3 regions of the Chryseobacterium sp. PCH239 genome follow, and region 1 is predicted to be linked to each of the others. Evidence: riboswitches for the same ligand, from Rfam matches in the RefSeq annotation. Region 1 holds a riboswitch; each other region holds the start of a gene.
What was found. A riboswitch is a leader RNA that binds a small molecule or an ion and turns the genes downstream of it on or off. The one in region 1 is predicted to bind cobalamin.
Positions count from the first base shown of each region.

Region 2: it holds a riboswitch for cobalamin, as region 1 does, so the genes downstream of both, KBP46_RS20625 (TonB-dependent siderophore receptor) here and KBP46_RS12970 (TonB-dependent siderophore receptor) in region 1, are expected to answer to the same signal.
Region 3: it holds a riboswitch for cobalamin, as region 1 does, so the genes downstream of both, KBP46_RS21305 (acyl-CoA thioesterase) here and KBP46_RS12970 (TonB-dependent siderophore receptor) in region 1, are expected to answer to the same signal.

Region 1 covers NZ_CP073027.1:2,779,756-2,786,992, reverse strand. Annotated here, with positions in the region: gene KBP46_RS12995 (superoxide dismutase) at 1-88, shown strand, start outside; gene KBP46_RS12990 (hypothetical protein) at 93-461, shown strand; gene KBP46_RS12985 (MbnP family protein) at 662-1,492, shown strand; gene KBP46_RS12980 (cytochrome-c peroxidase) at 1,485-2,534, shown strand; gene KBP46_RS12975 (transporter) at 2,547-3,494, shown strand; cobalamin riboswitch at 3,586-3,771, shown strand; gene KBP46_RS12970 (TonB-dependent siderophore receptor) at 3,881-5,914, shown strand; gene KBP46_RS12965 (YncE family protein) at 5,911-7,044, shown strand; gene KBP46_RS12960 (hypothetical protein) at 7,059-7,237, shown strand, end outside.
Region 2 covers NZ_CP073027.1:4,472,784-4,480,020, reverse strand. Annotated here, with positions in the region: gene KBP46_RS20640 (nuclear transport factor 2 family protein) at 1-260, shown strand, start outside; gene KBP46_RS20635 (CCA tRNA nucleotidyltransferase) at 298-1,716, shown strand; gene KBP46_RS20630 (DUF5074 domain-containing protein) at 1,875-2,930, opposite strand; gene KBP46_RS20625 (TonB-dependent siderophore receptor) at 2,950-4,776, opposite strand; cobalamin riboswitch at 4,808-4,986, opposite strand; gene KBP46_RS20620 (T9SS type A sorting domain-containing protein) at 5,124-6,437, opposite strand; gene KBP46_RS20615 (AraC family transcriptional regulator) at 6,592-7,237, shown strand, end outside.
Region 3 covers NZ_CP073027.1:4,627,280-4,634,516, reverse strand. Annotated here, with positions in the region: gene KBP46_RS21315 (ATP-binding cassette domain-containing protein) at 218-880, shown strand; gene KBP46_RS21310 (hypothetical protein) at 911-1,711, shown strand; cobalamin riboswitch at 1,746-1,926, shown strand; gene KBP46_RS21305 (acyl-CoA thioesterase) at 2,041-2,424, shown strand; gene KBP46_RS21300 (DUF4932 domain-containing protein) at 2,599-3,972, shown strand; gene KBP46_RS21295 (HD family hydrolase) at 4,036-4,626, opposite strand; gene KBP46_RS21290 (hypothetical protein) at 4,628-5,329, opposite strand; gene KBP46_RS21285 (PadR family transcriptional regulator) at 5,845-6,174, shown strand; gene KBP46_RS21280 (PspC domain-containing protein) at 6,186-7,237, shown strand, end outside.

The DNA.
Region 1 (7,237 bases):
AAGAGCAGATTATCTTACCGCGATCTGGAATGTTACCAACTGGAAAGAAATCAGCAGAAGATATGATGAAGCGATAAGCAAGAAATAATCTGATGAAAATATTGTACAGCATACTTTTTACCTTCTATATGGTGCTAAGACCTTTAGTGCCCGTGGTAGAGTATGCTGTAAATTATGATTATATCGTTAAAGTTCTCTGTATCAATAAAACCAGGCCGGAGGTTCACTGTAACGGAAAATGTTACCTGAGTAAAGAGCTCGCCAAAGCCAATGATTCAGAATCTTCACCTTTTCAAAAAATAAAAAACTCAGGACAGAAAATTCTTGATACCTATATTCTTCCTGAAACTACAACGGTCAACACTACGGAAAGACGTCAGTTTTTCAGTTTCAATTTCACTTACGAAACAGCTTATTCTTTTCTGTTTCTTACCCATATTTTCAAACCACCGGTTTTTTAAGTTAAACTATCACTATTCAACCAAAAAAGTCACAAAAGCTTACTCAATTAAAAATCAAAGATTTTTAAAAAGTTTAAGTGCTCTTCTGAACATAATACGTATCACTTAATAAACTTAAGTGTAAGAACTTTTGTGCTTTTTGTGGTAAAAAAACAATGCTGTTACAGCCATTCAAATTAATTTAACTTAAAAAATCAACAATGAAAATTTCTCAATTTTTATCACTATTCTTTATTGCCTTTACTGTATTCTCTTTTACAGCCTGCGAAAGCAGCAGGGATGATGAGAACCCACAGGATACTACGCCTGGAAAACTTCAGATCAAATTTGAAAACGGATTTAACAATGTGGGAGATATCGTTCTAAATCAGACGGTTCAGACTTCTGCTAACGGACAGAAACATAACTTTTCTGCTTTGAAATACGTCATCAGTAATATCGCATTGATAGACGAGAACGGAAACGAATTTAAATACAACGAAAATAATCCTGACAAAGGTGCTTTTATCGTAGATCAGGCAGATGCGGTAGCCGGAATTGTTTATCTTAATCTGGATGGCGTTCCGAAAAACAATTACAAAAAAATAAGATTTGGATTAGGTGTGAGTCAAAAAGCGTATTTGCTGGGACAGGACGGACAGGCTGAATTCTGGACAAAAGCCAAGCAGAAGGGAATGTCCTGGTCATGGGCTGCCGGTTATGTATTTGTAAAACTGGAAGGGAAATACGGTACAGATTCTCCTTCAAAAGAATTTATGAATCACACAGGAAATATGGGAAATACTGCAGCCAACAATACACCTGATCTGTATTGCGAAATTACACTGAATCTTCCGACAACAGCAAGGGTAACGGCAAAAATTCGTCCTTCTGTCCATATTCTTGCAGACCTGAACCAATTTTTGAGCGGAGATAGGACACTTACACTTAGCACAGCCAATGATATGCTGATGGGTTCAAACCAGCACCTGGTAGATGTTACCAATAATCTTACAAAAATGTTTAAAGTAGACCACGTTCACAATGATTAATTTTTTTGTTAAAACGATACTGGTTCTGCTTGTATTTGTATTGAGTTGCATTTCATGTTCTGATGAGGTGATTCAGCCATTGGAAAAAGATGAAGCCTACAATCTTGAGTTTCCTTCTTATTTTCCGGAAATGACTTTTGATACATCCATTAATCCGGTGACCAAAAATGGAGTGGAGCTGGGACGAAAATTATTCTATGAAGGCAGACTTTCAAGAAATAATACCATTTCATGCGGTTTCTGCCATATACAGGAAAATGCTTTTACCCATCACGGTCATACGGTAAGCCATGGGGTAGACGACAGAATCGGAATCAGGAATGCACCGCCCATCCAGAATATGGCTTTTTTGAAAAGATATATGTGGGACGGAGTGATTCACAATCTGAATGAGCAGCCCATCAGCCCGATTACTGATGTGAATGAAATGGACAGCTCCATACCGGAAGCTATTTCGAAAATAAAAGATGATCAGAAGTATAAAAAACTGTTCAGAGAAGCTTATGGAGACGAAACCATTACCGGCGAAAGAATTTTAAAAGCATTATCACAGTTTATGGCTTCTTTAATTTCTGCAGATTCAAAATATGACCGGTTCAGACAGGGAAAAGAACAGTTGACTTCAATAGAATCCCAGGGAATGACATTATTCAATCAGAAATGTGCTTCCTGTCATAGCGGAGAGCTGTTTACGGATGAGAGTTTCAGAAATACCGGAATGTATTACAATACAGAATTCAAGGATGCAGGTAGATACAGAGTGAGCCTGAATCAGGTAGATTGGATGAAATTCCGTGTTCCGAGTCTGAGAAATGTAGAATATACCGCACCTTATATGCATGACGGAAGGTTTTATACATTAGATGCGGTACTCAATTTCTATTCGGATCAGGTGGAAGATAATGTTAATCTTGATCCACAGCTTAAACAGAATGGTCACATAGGAATTGCTATGAACAGCCAGGAAAAACAATCCATCATTGCGTTCCTGAAAACATTATCGGATAAAAGTTTTATATCCAATCCAAAATTTGCAGAATAATTTATAAAAAACATGAAGAAGATTATATTGATAGTAAGTTTGATCCTGTTGAATCAGTATCAGGCAAAAACCATCAGAGACAGTGCTTATGTTGCTCCCGAAGCGCTTAACAGATTCGATTTTGATGATGATTGTGATGCCTGTGGCTGTGCAGCAGGAAATGGATCTTCCGGCTTTGAATCTTTGCTGAATCCACAGTTTATCGGAATCAAATACTTTGCACAGCATTACAAAGCCAAGGAAAACTTATTTGTAAAAGACCTCACGCAGGATCAGTATTTCAATACGTTGCAGCTGTGGGGGAAGATTCCACTGACTAAAAAACTAAGTGTTTATGCAAGTCTGCCCTTCCATTTCCATGAAAAGAAAACGATGCAGGGAGATATCAGAATCAATGGAATAGGAGATTTAAACCTGATGGGAATTTACCAGCTGATGAGCTCTAAAGATAATTTCCATCATCTGAGCGGAGGTTTGGGCTTGAAAATTCCACTCGGGAAGTTTGATGAAAAAGGGGCATCCGGTGTCAACCCAAGCTTTCAGCTGGGAACCGGAAGCTGGGATTATCAGGCGGCTTTGAATTATAAGTTTCAGAAAAATAAAGTAGCCGTACTGGTTAATACAGATTACACCATTAAAACAGAGAACAGGAAAAATTACCGTTTTGGAAACCAATGGAACTATGCAGCAACAGGTTTTTATCAGGTTGCAGGAAATGAAAAATCTATATTCTCTGTAAAAACTGGAGTTCAGGGTGAAGTCTACGCCCAGAACAAACAGTTTGATGAGGCACTGCCGAATACTGCTGGTAGTGCTTTGTACGGAAAACTGGGATTTGAAGCCTCTTACAAAAAGCTGAGCCTGGGAAGTGAAATCATGCTTCCCATGTACACGCATCTGGCGGGAGGAGATATTGAAGCCAAATCGAGATTCAGTGTTTTCCTGAATATTGGCATTTAAAGCGAAACCCCCAATAAATGATGTTAAAGCTCCTTCGGGAGCTTTAATTGTTTATAAATCATGATTTTAGTTGGGGATTAGGAATAATTATTTATCTTTGCCGGAATTTGGTGAGCCGTAAAAAGCTCTTAAAAGGGAATCCGGTGAAAATCCGGGACAGACCCGCTGCTGTAAGCTCCGCACCAAAGTTTTTGAAGAATATATCCACTGTTTTTTAATGGGAAGGATTTCAAAAATGGAGTAAGTCAGAAGACCTGCCAGACAATAATCGTTTGACGCTTTCGTGGAATAAAGCTTAGGACATCAATGATTCTGTGCAGTGACAGCTGTGCTTTGTCGTTGTATTCTTATACCCCATTAGCGTCTTCATTACCCTAAATGAGCTAATGGCAGCAAAACTAATTACTTCTGCAATTCATAAAGCTGTTTTCACAATATTGGTGATTACATCTCAACTTTTATCTTCTCAAACCAAGAAGAAGGACAGTCTTCAGGAAGAGACGATTAAAGGAATTAATCTTTACAAAAAGAATTTTAAAGAAATCCTTCCGGCACAAACGCTGCAGGGAGAACAGCTGGAAAGACTAAACAGTCATTCCGTTGCAGATGCACTGCGGTATTTTTCAGGCGTTCAGATTAAAGATTACGGAGGATTGGGTGGTTTGAAAACCATCAACATCCGAAGCATGGGAAGCCAGCATGTAGGGGTTTTTTATGATGGAATTCAATTAGGAAATGCTCAAAACGGACTGGTGGATCTGGGAAGGTACTCTTTGGATGATCTGGAAGAAATATCGTTGTATAACGGACAGAAAAGTGAAATTTTTCAGCCAGCAAAGGACTTTGGCTCTTCTGGGTCTATCTATTTACAGCCTAAAACACCCGTATTTAAAGGAAATAGAAAAACCAATTTGGTGATAAGAGCAAAAAGTGCATCTATTGATCTCTTTAATCCTTCATTCCGATTGGAACAGAAAATTTCAGACAGGGTTTCTGCCAGTTTCAGTGGCGAATTTATGCAGAGTGACGGAATTTACAGATTTCGTTATGCCAAGAAATATCCTGATGGGCAACAAGCCTATGATACCATTGCAAAAAGACAGGACTCAGATATCAAAGCAAAACGTTTTGAAACTTCTCTCAACGGAACTTTAAATAACGGAAGTTGGAATATCCGTGGCTACGGTTATATTTCAAACCGCGGAATGCCGGCACCTATTGTTAACGGGCGCTTTGAAGGAAGAGGAGCGAGGCTTTCCGATGAGAATTATTTTGTACAGGCTAATCTGAGAAAAAAACTGTTCCCGAAATTTGAAACACAGCTTAAAGCAAAATTTGCTTACGATTACACCCATTTCATGGACACAGTTCGTTCGCAGTCTATTATTTATACCGATAATACCTACATCCAAAGGGAACTTTATCTTTCCTCTTCCAATATTTACTCAATCACTCCCAATTGGGATGTCAGCCTGAGTGGAGATTTTCAGTATAATAACCTGGATGCCAATCTGGATAATTTTTCTTATCCTACACGTTACACTACCTTGGTAGCATTGGCAACAACCTATCAGTGGAACAGATTCAAAATTTTGGGAAGCCTTTTAGGAACCTTTACTTTTGAAGAAGTAAGAAAAAATAAAAGACCGGGAGATGCCAGAGAGTGGACACCTGCGGTGTTTATGAGCTATCAGCCGGAAAAAATTCCGGAGATTACTCTAAGGGCTTTCTATAAAAGAATTTTCAGACTTCCGACCTTCAATGATTTGTATTATACCAATATCGGAAATACCTATCTGAAACCGGAATTCACCAATCAATATGATTTAGGATTTACTTATCAGAAGAATTATAACAACCGTTTCTTTAAAACATTTTATGCTAAAGTAGACGGTTACTACAATAAAGTACAGGATAAAATTGTGGCAGCTCCGAACGGAAGCATGTTCCGCTGGCTGATGATGAACCTTGGACTGGTTGAAATCATTGGTGCAGATGTGAATGTACAGACTGAAATGCAGCTTGGAAAAGTAACCCTCCGACCTTTGCTTTCCTACACCTATCAAAGCGCGAGAGATATAAGTGATCCGGAAGACACGTTTTATCGCAATCAGATTCCTTATACCCCATGGCATAGTGGATCTTTCAGTCTTATGGCAGATTATAAAGACTGGAGTTTCAATTACAGTGCAATGTACGTAGGAGAAAGATATGACGTGAATCAGGATAACATTCAATACAATTATGTGCAGCCCTGGTATACGCACGATTTGTCTGTTCAGAAAAAATTCAACTGGGCGAATCATCAGTTTAAAATAAGCCTTGAGATGAATAATATTTTCAATCAATACTATGATGTTGTCCTCAATTATCCGATGCCCGGAAGAAACTTTAAACTTATTCTAAACTTCACCCTATGAGAAAACTAAACTTTTATTTTTTATTTCTTGTATTAGCTTTTCTTACTTCATGCCGTACAGATGAAATTATTGTCCGTCAGGAAGTGGTAGAAGGGCTTCCTTCAGAAAATACAGCAATAAAAGGCTTCTATATGCTCAATGAAGGGAATATGGGGAGTAATAAATGTACCCTTGATTTTTTTGATTACATCAAAGGGACCTATTACCGGAATATCTACGCAGAAATCAATCCCAATGTCGTAAAAGAGTTGGGGGATGTAGGAAATGATATCAAAGTTTATGGAAGCAAGCTCTATATCGTTGTCAATGTTTCCAATAAAATTGAAGTGCTGGATGCTAAAACGGCCAAACGTATTACTTCTATTCCATTACAAAACTGCCGATACCTTGCTTTCAAAAACGGAAAAGCTTATGCCAGCAGCTACGCCGGACCTGTAGCGATTAACCCGAAAGCACCGAAGGGGAAAGTAGTGGAAATTGATACGGCTTCTCTTTCCATCCAGCGTGAGGTAGTGGTAGGATATCAGCCGGAAGAAATGGAAATTGTGGGTAATCAGTTGTTTGTGGCCAACTCCGGAGGATATAAAGCTCCCGATTATGACAATACTGTTTCGGTAATTGATCTGAATACTTTTACCGAACTCAAAAAAATAAATGTTGCCATCAATCTTCATCACATTAAAAAAGATAATTACGGTGATCTCTATGTAACCTCAAGAGGAGATTATTATAATGTTCCTTCCAGTCTTTATCTCATAGATGCAGCCACGGGAACAGTCAAGAAAGATTTCCATCTCTCTGTGAGTGAAATGACAATCGTAAATGATAAACTCTATTTCTATGGAAATGAATTCAATTACAACACCCACAGCTATAAAAAGACATTTGGAATCATTGATGTAAAAACAGAACAGATCATTGCCAACAGAATTTTTGATAAAGAATATGAAGATGCCATTAAAACCCCTTACGGCATTGCCGTAAATCCCATCACAGAAGATATCTACATGACAGATGCCAGAAATTATGTATCCATGGGATTTTTGTATTGCTTTGATAAAAACGGACACTTTAAATGGAAAACGGAAGGGGGAAATATCCCTGCCCACTTCGCTTTTTTATACAAATAACCAAACTTTAAAAAATGAACAGAAATAGCTTTACTTATTTGAAAATCGGATTTCTATCCTGCTTCCTTGTAGGAGTGATAGCCTGTAAACATGATGATGAAAATGAATTTACATTTAATGGACTTGATGATTCCTATACCATTGAACGTTTAAAGGTTTTGAGTATTCCTACCAATGCTTCAGGATCGGTTAC
Region 2 (7,237 bases), 1.7 Mb from region 1:
ATATTGAGATTACAACTCCTATGATTGCACTGGCTACGGGCGGTAAAGAAAGTTCTTTAAAAGGAAAAGAAGCTGTTCGTGAATATTGGAGAAAGGCATTGGATAAATTTCCGGACCTTCATTTTGATCTGAAACATTCCACAGCGGGAGTAGATTCTGTAGCATTATTTTATAAGTCGATTATGGATAAACATGCTGTTGAAGTTATGTTTTTTAATGAAGAGGAAAAAATTAGTAGAATGTATGCTCATTATGACTAATGGATAACATACGTAGAAATTGTCACTATTATTAACGATGAAAATTAATCTTAATCAAAATAAGAATTTAAAACTATTTAAAATCATTTCTGAAGCAGCAGAAAGGAATAACCAGTCTGTATACATAGTGGGCGGTTATGTACGAGACCTTCTGATGAACAGAAAAGCTTCTACAGATATAGACTTTGTAACGGAACAAAGCGGTATTGAGCTTGCTCAGAATGTAGCTCAGGATATAGATCCTAAATTAAAGGTTTCTGTATTCAAAACGTATGGAACCGCGATGATCAAGTACAAAGAACTTGAACTTGAATTTGTGGGAGCAAGAAAGGAAAGCTATACAGAAAACAGCCGAAAGCCGGAAGTGGAGGGCGGAAGCCTGGAAGATGACCAGAAAAGAAGAGATTTTACCATCAATGCGATGGCTATTTCTTTAAATAAAGAAAACTTCGGAGAACTGATTGATCCGTTCAATGGAATCGAAGATCTTGAAAAAGGAATTTTAAGAACACCGTTAGAACCTGCTCAAACTTATTCTGATGACCCATTAAGAATGATGAGGGCAGTACGTTTTGCTTCAACTTTAAATTTTAAAATTGAGGAAAACTCTTTGAAAGCGATCCAGCAGGAAGCAGAAAGAATCAAGATCGTTTCTATGGAAAGAATCATGGTAGAGTTCAACAAAATAATGTTGTCTGAAAAACCGTCTATCGGATTAAGACTAATGGAACAAACCGGTCTTATGAAGCTGGTTATTCCTGAACTGATAGAATTGAAAGGCGTGGAAGAAGTAGAAGGACAAACTCACAAAGATAATTTTTATCATACGCTGGAAGTAGTGGATAATATTTCGGTGAATACCGATAATCTTTGGCTTCGCTGGTCTGCCCTTCTTCATGACATTGGAAAAGCTCCGACGAAAAAGTTTTTAGAAGGAACAGGATGGACGTTTCACGGACATGAATTTTTGGGTTCAAAAATGGTAAAAACACTTTTTCAGAGATTGAAATTACCTTTGGGAAGTGACATGAAATATGTTCAGAAGATGGTGAAACTTTCGTCAAGACCTATCGCACTGATCACGGATGATGCTTCAGATTCTGCATTGAGAAGACTTTTATTTGATGCCGGAGAAAATCTTGAAGATCTTTTCACGCTTTGCAAGGCAGACATTACCACTAAAAACTCTAAAAAGCAGGAGAAATTCAAAAGAAACTTTGAATATGTAGCCGTAAAGATCAAAGAAGTAGAGGAAAAAGATCAGGTAAGAAACTTTCAACCTCCTATTACCGGTGAAGAGATTATGGAAATGTTTCACCTTAAGCCAGGCCGTGAAATCGGAATTCTAAAAGAGAAGGTAAAAGAGGCTATTCTTGAGGGTGAAATTCCTAATGAAAAAGAAGAAGCAACAAAATTTGTGATTGCTGAGGCTGAAAAACTCGGGTTAACCCTATAATTCAACTGATATAAAATATAAAACCTGCGGGATGTTCCATCCCGCAGTTTTTTTTGTTTCCCTAGGGAAACAAAGCCGGCCGGTTTCTTCGAAACCGGCCGGAAAAAAACACAAATGATGAAAAAATAAAAAATTATTTCTTTATATGTTATCACACATTATGGATTCAGGTATGTTCCACTAGCACCGATACCTCCTGTTTTAAAAGAACTGATCTGAGCACCTGTAACTGCTGAATATACTACCATTTCACTATCCTGTGTGAACTGCTTAACGTCTGATGCAAAAATCCTTCCATCAATAACATTAAATCCATACAGTGTAAAGTAAGGACCGCCATCTGCAGCTGTTAATAATGGAGTTGCAGGAATTACAGGTATAGCCAAACTCGTTGTATATACTTTATTGGCAGAGCTGAAGTAGATTTTATCGTTATCAATCTGAAGGTTCGTAGCATTAGGAATTCCTGTCAACGTAATTACCGGTGTAAGCGCTCCGGTACTTGAAATTTTATAGATATAAGAATCTGTAGCTGTTGAAGAAATTGTATAAACATTAGATTTGTATGATACTGTATTTCCAATCTGACCATTTGGAACGGTAATTTCAGTTTTAGCATCGTTAGAAGTATTGATATAAGTAATCTTATTTCCGTACCCTGATGAAGCATTCTGTACAAAAACATTTCCTCCTGCCTCTACTGTTTTATCAGAAACTTCAGTCATATTGATTTTACTTACAAATGAATAGTCAGAAGCTTTATATTTCGTTATACTTTGAGTATGTGCAGTAAAGTTGGTATTAGCAACATAGATGAAGTTGTTAGCAAAAGTAATTCCTCTTGGGTTATCAAGCTGATCTGTAATTACTCCTAACTTTTTGAATGTATAACGGTCTACTACTACAATTTTATTAGAGTTATTCAATACAAGATAAGCTTTGTTTTCGTTAAGACCAATCGTCTGAAGAACATCACCAAGAATCTCTTTGTTGTTGTTATAACCATATACATCGTCTTGCTTCAGGCTTAAATTTCTTGTCACAAATGTTACCTTAGCTCCCTGACTGTTATAGTTTCCTTCATTAGAGATAAAATATCCGTTCTGATAAGTGATTGGAGAAACTTCAATCTCGTCAGAACTACTTGAACATGAAGAAATGTTAAACAATAACACTACTGCAAATAATACAGTTAAAAGTTTAGTTATTTTCATATTTAATCAATTTTAATTTTTAAAAATTTATTGCTGCATACACACTATAATTTCTTTTGGGTAAAGGATAGAAAGAAACCGTTTTGTAGTATGTATTGGTTAGATTATTCACTTTGAACCCTAAGGTATATTTTTTGGCTAAAGTTGCAGAGATTCCCATATTTAAAAGAAAATAAGGATCTATGGCATCTGACCTTTTTTCGTCACTTGTAGTATACGTAACGCCATTCAGCTGCCCCTGTGCGAAAAGTTTAAAGAAACCATATTCATAATCTATATTGGCATTTCCTCTGTGCATAGGAACGTAAGGTCTCTGCATTTTCGTTTCTTTATCAATAGACTTTGCATAATAGTATCCAGCATTGGCCCGGATTTTATGATTACCCCATTGTTTGCTAAAGGACAGTTGGGATTCTAATCCATAGGATTCAACTTTATTGACATTGAATGCCTGCCAGTATCCTTTAGCCGTTGGAAGCCATGCAATAAGATCTGTGATGTTCATATAGTATGGAGACAAAGTAAGTCTGAAATCTCCTGCTTTGAACACATTCGTCATATCGAGCTGGGTAGAGGTTTCCGGTCTCAGGTCTTTATTTCCTCCCGGTTCATAATAAATATCATTAAAGGATGGAAATCTGAAGTTTTTTGATACATTAAGGCTTACATCATACCATTTTGCTGCACTCCATTTTCCGGAGAACGAATACATCAACGGTGACTTCACATCTTCCACAAAATCTTTCTTGAATCCACCCTCAAAACGCAGATCTTTTGTTGCAAAATATCTTAACAATCCTGAAACAGAACCAATATTTCTGCTGACGCTGGATATTCCGTTTTGGTATCCTTCTCCTTTATTAACCTGAAACTCTCCTATGATATTAAAATTCCACTTTGAATTCAGGAAATAATTAAAGTCATTTTTAAAGATATAATTTTTCCCGGTTCCACTACTTGATTTAGGCTGATTTAACGAACCAAAAAATTGAAAATTCTCTTCCGTATAAGCTGCTTTAAGGGAATTACTGAACTTTGTTTTGTTCCAGTCCCAGGAAAGAAGGCTTCTTACACTTTGAGTTTTATATTTCGTTTTTGTTCCCGTTTCTTCATATACAGGAAAGCGTTGTGAAGAATCAAAAAACTGGCTCTGCCACGAAATTTTATGATCGTTTGTGATTTTATAGGATGCTCCTACATTGAACGTTGTATTGTAATAACTTCCGTTTCTGTTGATATAGTTCAGGTCACTTACCTTATAATCATTTTCACTTACAGAATAATTTCCAGAAGCCTTAAAACTGAACTTATCATTGCTGTAAGAACCTTTTATAAAGTTATTATAGGTATTAAAAGAAGCCACTTCAGAAAATAAAGAACCATGGAAGCCTTTATTAAAATCCAGGGTATTATTCAGGTGAATACTTCCCCCGATGGCACCACTCCCATATACTACACTTCCACCACCAGCTTTTATACCAATCTGATCATAGCCGAACAAAGCAATATTATTAATATCTCCCTGTCCCAGAAAATTAGAATTGATATTAATTCCATTCCACACAAAAGCAGTCTGCTGAGCGGTAGTTCCCCTGAAAGAAGGTGAAGAAACGGCACCACGGCCATTTTCTTTGATAAAAACCTGTGACTGAAATCTCAGAAGTTCAGAAAGATTACTGGAGTTTTTCTCAGCATCTTCTGCCGAAATTATTTTTACGGGATGAAAAAGTTTCACCCTATTCATCTGATTGTCGAAGACATAAACAGTATCGATGGCTTTCTCTTGTGCAAAAAGAAAACAGCCATAAGATGAAAAAAGCAGTACTAAAGATCTTTTTATATCCATACTTTTTTACTTTTCCTCCGAAAGCAATATGTTTTTTAATTATAATTCCGGCAGGTCTCCTGACTTTCGCATTCTGCACCTTCCCGTTATTAAACAGTGGTTTTTTGCAGAAACTTGAGTTGCGATTTACAGTTGCGGGGACAGTCCGGGAGTTACACCCGATTCCCTTTTCATTCCAAAATACTGGAAACCAAAATTTTTGCAAAGATAGTTTTTTATATGTATTCACCAAAAACCAGACTTTTCTATACAAAACATGCTATCCTTTTGCTATATACACAAAAAAGAACGGCCGCTTTCAATATTGAAAACAGCCATTCATCCCACTACTTTACTATTTATATATGTTATTTTTTAATGAATTTATAAGTCTCTTGTTTTCCTCCCTTCATAGAGTATTGCAAAATATAATCTCCTTTTGACAGGGATGAAACATCAATCTGCCCTTCTACCGAATCAAATGATTTTACCTTTTGTCCCACCATATTATAAATTTCGGCTTTCTCTATTTTTCCTGTTCCTTTAAAATATAGAATATCAGTCACAGGATTAGGATAGACACCCATATTATTTTTCTCTTTCACTGCATCATTCACCGATAAAAATTGAGAAGTATCCAGATAAAAAGCGATCATCTGCCCTGAAGCATTCGTCCCTGATCCGGCAATTTTCTTTCCGTCCTGTGAAATGGCCAAGGGAAGCCCCATGGTTACTCCATTCGTTGCAATTCCCAAAGAGGCTGCATAATCATTCAGATTGATCCTTCCGGTAGCAGAAGTCCAGATAAAACCTTCCCCTGACATAGGAGGTGCTCCAAATGCTCTATAATACCCAATTACTTTTTTTCCATCCGCAGAAATTCCTGTTGCTCCTCCTTTGAAGCTGAAAGAAGCATTAGGATGCGTTATGTAAGTAAGTCCGCTTGCAGCATTCCAGACATAGGGATTAGGATTTGCTGAGCCTATGATTGTATTTCCATCTGCAGAAATTCCTCCTGCTTCCCCTACATTATTTCCATTATTATCAGTAATAAAAGTTTCTACTCCATCCTGCCATTTAGCCCCACTTCTTGTTCCGTTTGGCTCATCCTGCCAACCTACAATTACTGTTCCTGCCGCATTGATTGCGTTTGCTCTGGAGCTGCGTCCTGCAACGATACTTCCCAGATCTACCATTCCGTTTACTTCATCCCATTTCACAGCATGTGCGTTTGCAGCAGTAAGAAAACCTAAACCTACAATCGTGCTTCCATTGGTAGTCATCCCCCAGGTTGAACTTACACTACCGTCCCATCCTGTAGGAACAAGCCCGCCTCTGTTTACCCAGGTCGAAGTAGCTACATCATAGGTTGATATTTCATTAAATCCCGTTGCTGCATTTGTTATAGAGGACGAAATTTTGGTTCCGTCATTCGAAACAACAGTTCTACCCGCTGCCGGATAACCGTTTGATATAGAACCTATCTGTACAAGTCCTCCTGCTGCATTCCATTTATATATTCCTCCTGCGCTTGTATGCATGCTTACCACTCCATTGTCAGAGACTGCCCCTACATTATAATTTCCCAAACCTATTACCGTAAGCTGAGCTTCTGCAAAACCAAATTTCAGAAAAAGACAAGCTGTCAACATTTTCATTGATACTTTGTAAAAATTTTTCATATTTTATTATATTTAGCGTTTCGAATTGGTGAAAACAATATTAATACAATATTCACCTTGCCAAAAGAAATTGGCTTTCATAATTCGTGAATTTTAAAAGAACTTATTATTTACAAGACTGATAACTAAATAGATACAAAACAATATTTTGAATATGGATTTTACCAGAATTATTCAAAAAAACACAAAAAGCAAATTAACGAGACAAAAATTATTTCAAACTTTACTGTTTATTTTTATTTTCTGCTCCCTTACCACCAAAGGGCAGTCCGGTCCGGACTTCAATATGTTAGCAGATAAAGCATTTCTGAAATTATATCAGAATCCTGACGAATGCATAAGTTATACCCAGGGAATTCTTGTGAGTGATCAAAACGCGGAACACAAAATTGTACTTCAAAATATTATTTCACAAGCTTTTGCCATGAAGGGGGAATATGTACAATCTGTCAATATTTTCGCTCAAAAAGAAGAGCCTGATCAGAAAAACGATCTTTCTTATTGTATGCAGGTCTTCAGTGATTATAACCTTGCCGATCAGTATCAGAATCTGGGTTTGTACAATCAATCGAAAAGAATTATTTCTCATCTCTTGTCTGATCAGAAGCTTCTTAAAAGCAATAGTCCGGCATTAAGAATTACCACTTCAAAATTATATCAGCTTCAGGCATTGAACTCGGGAATCAACAGAAACTATCCTGAAGCCTTAAAAATTCTAGATCAGAGTAATCAATACCTTGGCGATTATAATGAAGAGAATAGAATTTTAACAATTGAAAACAGAATTTTCAGATCTTCCT
Region 3 (7,237 bases), 1.8 Mb from region 1:
TGATATTTTCTTTATTAGCTTCTTGTTTATCCTCTTTCAATATTGAGAACTTTGGATTGAGTTTTCTTTTAATATCTCCTGTTCTTCATTATTTTATATATGAACTCCGGTTTAAAAATGAATATTACTTTTATGCCAATTTAGGGTTTTCCAGAGGTTTCCTTTGGGGATTCACGGTAGCTGTCTGTGTGATTGTCAAAATAATAACAGGAATTTTATGAGCAAGCTTCATATTGACAGCATAACCAAGTCTTTTAAAGATAATAATATCCTTCGGGATATTTATTTAGGATGTGAAACCGGGCAGATTATTGGAATTCTGGGCAGAAATGGTGTTGGCAAATCAACATTATTAAAAATTATTTTTGGAACTGTCAGTAGTGATACCCAGTTCATAAGATACAATGACAAAATTCTGAAAAGCCTTTCCGATAGAAAAAACAGAATTGCTTATCTGCCACAGGATATTTTCTTACCGAAGTACAATACCATTAAAACCTTAATTCCTCTTTTTTGCAATAAAAAAAATACAGATCTGTTATTGACTTCAGATCTGATCCGTCCTTTTTTGTCGGAAAAACCTAAAGATCTTTCCAGAGGTGAGCAGAGAGTCATTGAAGCTTTAATGATAATTTATTCTGAAGCTGATTTTGTTTTACTGGACGAACCCTTCCATAGTCTTTCTCCGAAAATTTCTGTAGCATTGAAAGCTGCCATCATTGAACAGTCTGCGTATAAGGGATTCATTATTTCTGATCATAATTATCAGGAAGTTCTTGATATTTCACACCAAATATTTCTTCTGCGTGAAGGTTATCTAAAACAAATACAAGATTTAAAAGAACTGCAGCGGTATAATTATCTTCCGAAAAGCATTTAATTTATATATTTGAGGGATCAAAAAATTTTCATGATGACTTTCATAAACAAAGCATTCTATTTATCCGCTTTCAGTATTTTATCTATTGCTTTTGTAAAAGGGCAGACTAAAGTTCCTTTTGGAGTTGTAAAAGCTGAAGAAGGATATGCCAACGTACGTGTACATAAAGACGATTACCGAAAAATTGTAGACAAGATCCGTATGCGTAAAGGAGATGTATTTGTTTATGTAAAACCTGCTCCCGGAGAAACAGAATGGATCTGGATCAAATATCCGGAGAAACAGGATGACGACAAACCTTTTGTACGGTATGAAACTCTGGATAAAGAAGGAATGGTAAATAAAGGGCGTATTGCTTATGTAGACCAGCTTCCTGCCTACACTCCATCTAAATCTAAAAACGGAAGATCTCTTATTTTTACTGACAATTCTGATCCTAAGATTCCTACTGCCCAAAGAAGCAAAGTGGTGATTGATATTTATCCTTCCAATGCAGGATACCGTAAAAAGGAAAAAGATGCCGAAGGAAAAATTCTTACGATTGATAAAGTAAAACCATGGGGAATTGGAAATGACCTTCCGGAAGGTATGACCGAAATCAAATCCATCAGAGTACAGCAACCCGGAAGAGGATCTGTTTTTGTAAGAGAAGCCATCAAAAATATGTTCCAGCCTACCATGGATTTTGAAAACGTTGGAGTAACCTCACTTGACAACGATAATATTTTTCTTTATATGATAAACGGTTCAGGAGAAAACAGATACACTACTCTCTGGACGATTAAGAAAGGAAGAGTAATCAGCCAGATTATTTACCATAATCCGGAATAAATTCATTATTTTTGCATTCGAAAAGTTTTTACGCTTATTCATCACAGAAATTGGTTCTGCATCACTGCAGATTAAAAGGGAACCGTGTGAAAATCACGGACTGTCGCGCAACTGTAAGTAACTGAAGTCTTTATCAAAGATCCACTGTGCGAGGCATGGGAAGGAGATAAATGATGTTACAAGTCAGGAGACCTGCCTTTTTCTTAAACATGTAACTTTCGCGATTTGAAGTTGTATTGATCTGATGGATTGTTTCAGGAATTCTATAAGTTCCTGTTATTATTCTGTTGTTTCCAATCATTTCCTATCGCTTTAATTAATAATGATATATGACTACAGAAGAAAGAATTGAAGCATCCGAAACCAGAATCTTTAAAGCGGTTTTCCCTAACACAACCAATCACTATGATACCCTTTTTGGAGGTACGGCGATGCAGCTGATGGATGAGGTAGCTTTTATCACAGCAACCCGTTTTGCCAGAAAAAGAGTGGTAACGGTAAGCAGTGACAAGATCGATTTTAAAAAACCTATTCCTGCCGGAACCATCGTTGAGCTGATCGGGAAAGTTTCATACGTGGGAAAAACCAGTATGAAAGTAAACGTTGAAATTTACACCGAGCAGATGTATTCCTATGAAAGAGAAAAAGCAATTATTGGTGATTTTACTTTTGTAGCGATTGACGAATTCAAGAAACCAATCCAAATACTATAAACAATAAAGTTTCGGGCGGCCAGAGGCCGCCCGAAACTTTTCCATTCAACACAACATAGTATATCTCAACCAAAGAATGATTGGACTTCATTTGTTTTTTTATTTACTTTTAGCATGGCAAAAAAATTATTTTTACATTGCTGTCACTAAAAACTATAGAAGAACCGATATTTCATGAAAAAGATTATTGTAATCATTACCCTTATCCTATCCATTACATTAAGAGCACAAAAAGACGTTAAAATTGAACTTTCAGAAAGTTACGAATTAGGAAATATTATTCTGGCCCTCACTGAATATGGCAGAACAGATCCTTATGACGTACAGAAAATCCCACCGTATTATGATGAAATCATCACGTATTTTGAGCCTGTAAAAGATCATCCTTTACTAAAAAAAGTAAATTATTCAAGAAAAGATTGGAAAAAATTCTTAGGCTTCCGAACTGATTTCTATGCATTTTCTTTTGATGAAAAAGGCTTACTTAAAAGAGATTTTCCTTTCAATTCCTTTGGTCCTAAAGAAGTAGATGAAAATCTGGAGCTCATCAATGACTTTGTAAAGAAATCAAATTACAGAACCTTTTATAAAAATCATCAGTCGTTTTACAATACTTTAATTGCCAATTACAAAGAGTATTATTACATCAATGATACTTATACTTTTTTGGATAAAATAGCAAAAAGACCAGCCAATGAAACAGATAAGAAATACATTATTGCCATATCTCCTTTGGTAGGCGGACAGAATTGCCACAGGGATATCAATAGCTCCTTAACTGTAGACTTTCCAAATATCGGAGAAGATCTTATCCTTGGAAATTTAAAAGGTAACCTCGCAAGAAGGATTCTTGATAATCACACCGTATTTTCAGAAATCGATCATGGGTATGTAAATCCTATTTCAGATCAGTACTCAAAGGAGATAACGGAAAGCTTCAACCTTACGAATTGGGATAAAAAATCAGGATACCCGGGAATAAATTCATTCAATGAATATATGACATGGGCAGTTTACGATTTGTTCATCAACGAAAAATTTCCAGAAGAAAAAACAGACAGTCTTTCAGCGATTTATCATAAAGTGAATATCCGACGCGGTTTTATTGCTCAGAATTTATTCTCGGAGAAGCTTATAGAGCTTTATAAAAAGGAAAAGAATCTGGAAAAATTATATATTCCATTATTAAAGTGGACGAAGAAAACAGGAAACAAAATTTCCCAGCCTTCCGTTGTCAATTCCAATAATAAAGACTTTGAGAAAACTGATCTCAATAATATCGTGGTACAATTCACACAGCCTATGAAAAAAACAAAGACTCTTCAGCTCAAATTATATGAATACATTGATGGAAAAGAAACCCGCAATACCATCATTATCGTTAAAAATCCGGTCTGGTCTAAAGACGGGAAAGAAGTGAAATTCAGCCTGGATACTTCTTATAAAAATTTTGTACTGGGATTTTATGTACATAACAGTATGGCTGGATTTTATTCAAAGAAGGGAATTTTATTAAATCCCGACAATTACTTATTACTAGCCTCTTAAAACATTTCAGATGATCTATAAGAAGACCCTGCCCAATAAGCGGGCAGGGTCTTCTTTTTTCAATTATTTCAGTACTTTTTCTGTTTCCAGACTTCTGTTCAGCAAAAGCTCAAAAGCCTCTCCCATTTCATCAGATGCTCTGCTGATTGCATTTTCAAGCATATTTCGAATTTGTCTTTCTGTCACTCCAGCTTCAGTCCAGCTTTTTCCGGAAGTATGAGAATTTAAGATAAACGGCATGATTCTGTCAATTCCACATGCAAAGATAGCATCCGGAGTTTTCTCATCTTCAAACTCAAGCCATAAATTAAAGAATTCTGTACGTAAAGGTTCATCCAGAATTCCAAAGATTTTCTGAGCAGAAGCTTTCTCTCTTTCGAACTTTCCTACCATTGCCTTTTCATCAAAAATAAAAGTGTCTCCGGCTTCAATCTCCACAAGATCATGAATGGAAAGCATTCTTATCACTCTTAACAAATCAATATCTGCACGGTTTTTAGCATACGGATAAAGGATCTGAGCCAGAATAATAATCTGCCATGAGTGTTCCGCTGTATTCTCTCTCCGGGAATCGTCTGCATTATAATTTCTTCGCTGTACATTTTTAAGTGCATCTACTGCCAGAATAAAATCGATCTCTTTCTGAATTTTCATCTTACTTCTTATTTCTGTTATATTGATCAGACGGATATACCTTTGTTTTGGTAATCCATTTATTATTTATCTTTTCTTTAGTGGTCACTTTTACACTACCTTCAATGCTCATATCCTCTTCTTTTTCAAAGACTTTATCAAGTCCTTTATTCGGAATTACAACATATTCTGATGTAAAAATATCACAGCAGCCGGACTTTCCATAAGAAATTAGACGTTTACGCTTGGCATCAACATCAAAAATATCCAGACCGTTTGAACCCAGCTCTGTAAGTTCATCACTTTTTACAAACCCTAATCTTGTCTTGTTGAAGACATATACATCATAAGATGCCCCGCTATAATTTCCCATATTTCCGTTCCTTATGGCAACATCTTCCGTTCCATCGAAATTAAAGTCATCTATAATTACGGCACGCTGATCTTTTAAAAGGGGGATCAATTTCCCCTGGATCGGTTTTTGACCTTGTTCTGTATACAAAACCAGATCCTCTGAAACAAAAGTCTGTACTTTGCTGTTTTTATGATCAAACAATTCCACCGTTCCCTTTCCTCCGCATCTGTCATCATAACAATTTTCTACATGGATGACAGCATCATAACTTTTTGATACATTTTTAACCTCAAACTGATATTGCCCGAAACATAAGGGACCTAATAAAAGAAATGCCGATAAGTGCCAGTACTTATTCAAAATATTCATGGTAATAGTAAATGATTTAGGTGTTTTTATTGCTAACAAAAATACGAATCATAATAGCGATCTCAAAATCCCGGTCTCATTATCTGTCAGAATTACCCTTTCAATAAAAGTGTATTCATAGATAAGAAGCTGTTTCCCGCTATCCGCTCATACTCCTCGCTCCTGCCTAAAGCCATAGCTGCTGTGGGGTAACCGCTGCTATCGGGGCTATGACATGAGTAATCTGTAATGAGTAATGGGTAATAATTAATAAAAGATCATTTTTTCTATCAATTTTATTTAAAAATTAAAGATTTCTGAGCTATTTTCTGTTAAAATTCATTTTACGCAAAATTCAAGGCAAAATTTATTTAATTGATTTTCAATATTTTAAATAATTTATTTTAAAAATTTCACTACTTTGTATTGCATAATACCATTTTATTTACATATCTTTGTAATGTAAAATTAGAATAGGCTCAACTAGCTAGGGGCATTTTTCTAAAAATATAACTAATTAACAAAACTTATCAAAGATGAATACCGAAAATACCAAAGCGCAAATGCGAAAAGGAATTCTGGAATTCTGTATTCTAAGTCTCATCAATAACCGTGAAATGTATGTTTCTGATCTTATTGACGAACTGAAAAAAGGAAAACTGGATGTAGTGGAAGGGACCCTCTACCCTCTTCTTACAAGACTTAAAAACGGAGAGTTTCTCTCTTACAGATGGGAAGAATCTACAGGAGGACCACCCAGAAAATATTATCAGATCACAGAAAAAGGAAAACTTTTCCTGGATGAACTACTCAATACATGGAATGAACTGACAGCCTCAGTAAACCAAATCACCCAACAAAATTAAAAAACAAAGCTATGAACAAGACACTCTCAATAGGACTCGCAGGTTTTTCTTTTACCATAGAAGAACACGCATATATAAAGCTCAGCGATTACCTGAATGCACTGAGAAGCTCTCTGGATGCTTCTGAGGCTGATGAAGTAATGCATGACATAGAAATAAGAATGGTGGAGATTTTCAAAGATTCTTTAGGAAAACGTGAAGTGATTAACGATACCGATGTAGAAAAGGTAATCGCACAAATCGGAAGCCCTGAAAAAATCGAAGAACAGGAAGAAGCTTATTTTTCTGAAAAAACATCTGCCAGAAAAGAATATTCCGGATCCAATTATACCGATAAAAAACAACTGTTCCGTGATCCGGAAAAACAAAAAGTAGCAGGGGTTTGTGCAGGTTTAGCTCAATATGTAGGAATGGATATTACTACCATGAGAGCAATCTGGCTGGGAATCTTCATACTAGGAATTTTTACAGCAGCCATTTCCTCTTCTTTAATAGGCCTTTTATATGTAATCCTTTGGATCGTACTTCCAAAAGCTGAAACAGCAGCAGATTTCCTGAAAATGCAGGGAAAGCCTATGAACTTCGACAATCTTAAGAATGAGTCTAATAAATTGGTACAATTTGCCAATGAATCTACTCAGAGGGTCGGAGAAATCTACAACGAAAACAAACCTTATATCAACAATGCAAGCAGCGGAGTTTGGAATGTGTTCAAGTATATTGTAGGTGGTTTCTTTGTACTAATGGCTGTAAGCAGCATTATCGGAGTATTTGTATTATTTGCCCTTTTCGCAATGGATACAGACTTCCCCGGAGCTAATGAAATCAGATTCTACATGGACGATCAGGGACTTGATAAAGTACTGGCTGCGATGATGGTGATCGGAAGTTTAATCCCGGCAATCCTTTTCAGCTTATTGAGCATCAAGATCTTCTCTCCGAAAACAAAACTGAGAAATATCGGATGGGTTGTAGGTGGTTTATTCCTTCTTTTGATCGGACTTGGAACTTACTTCGGAATCAGTATGGCTAAAAAAGACATGATCTATAGAGGAAGCAAGGA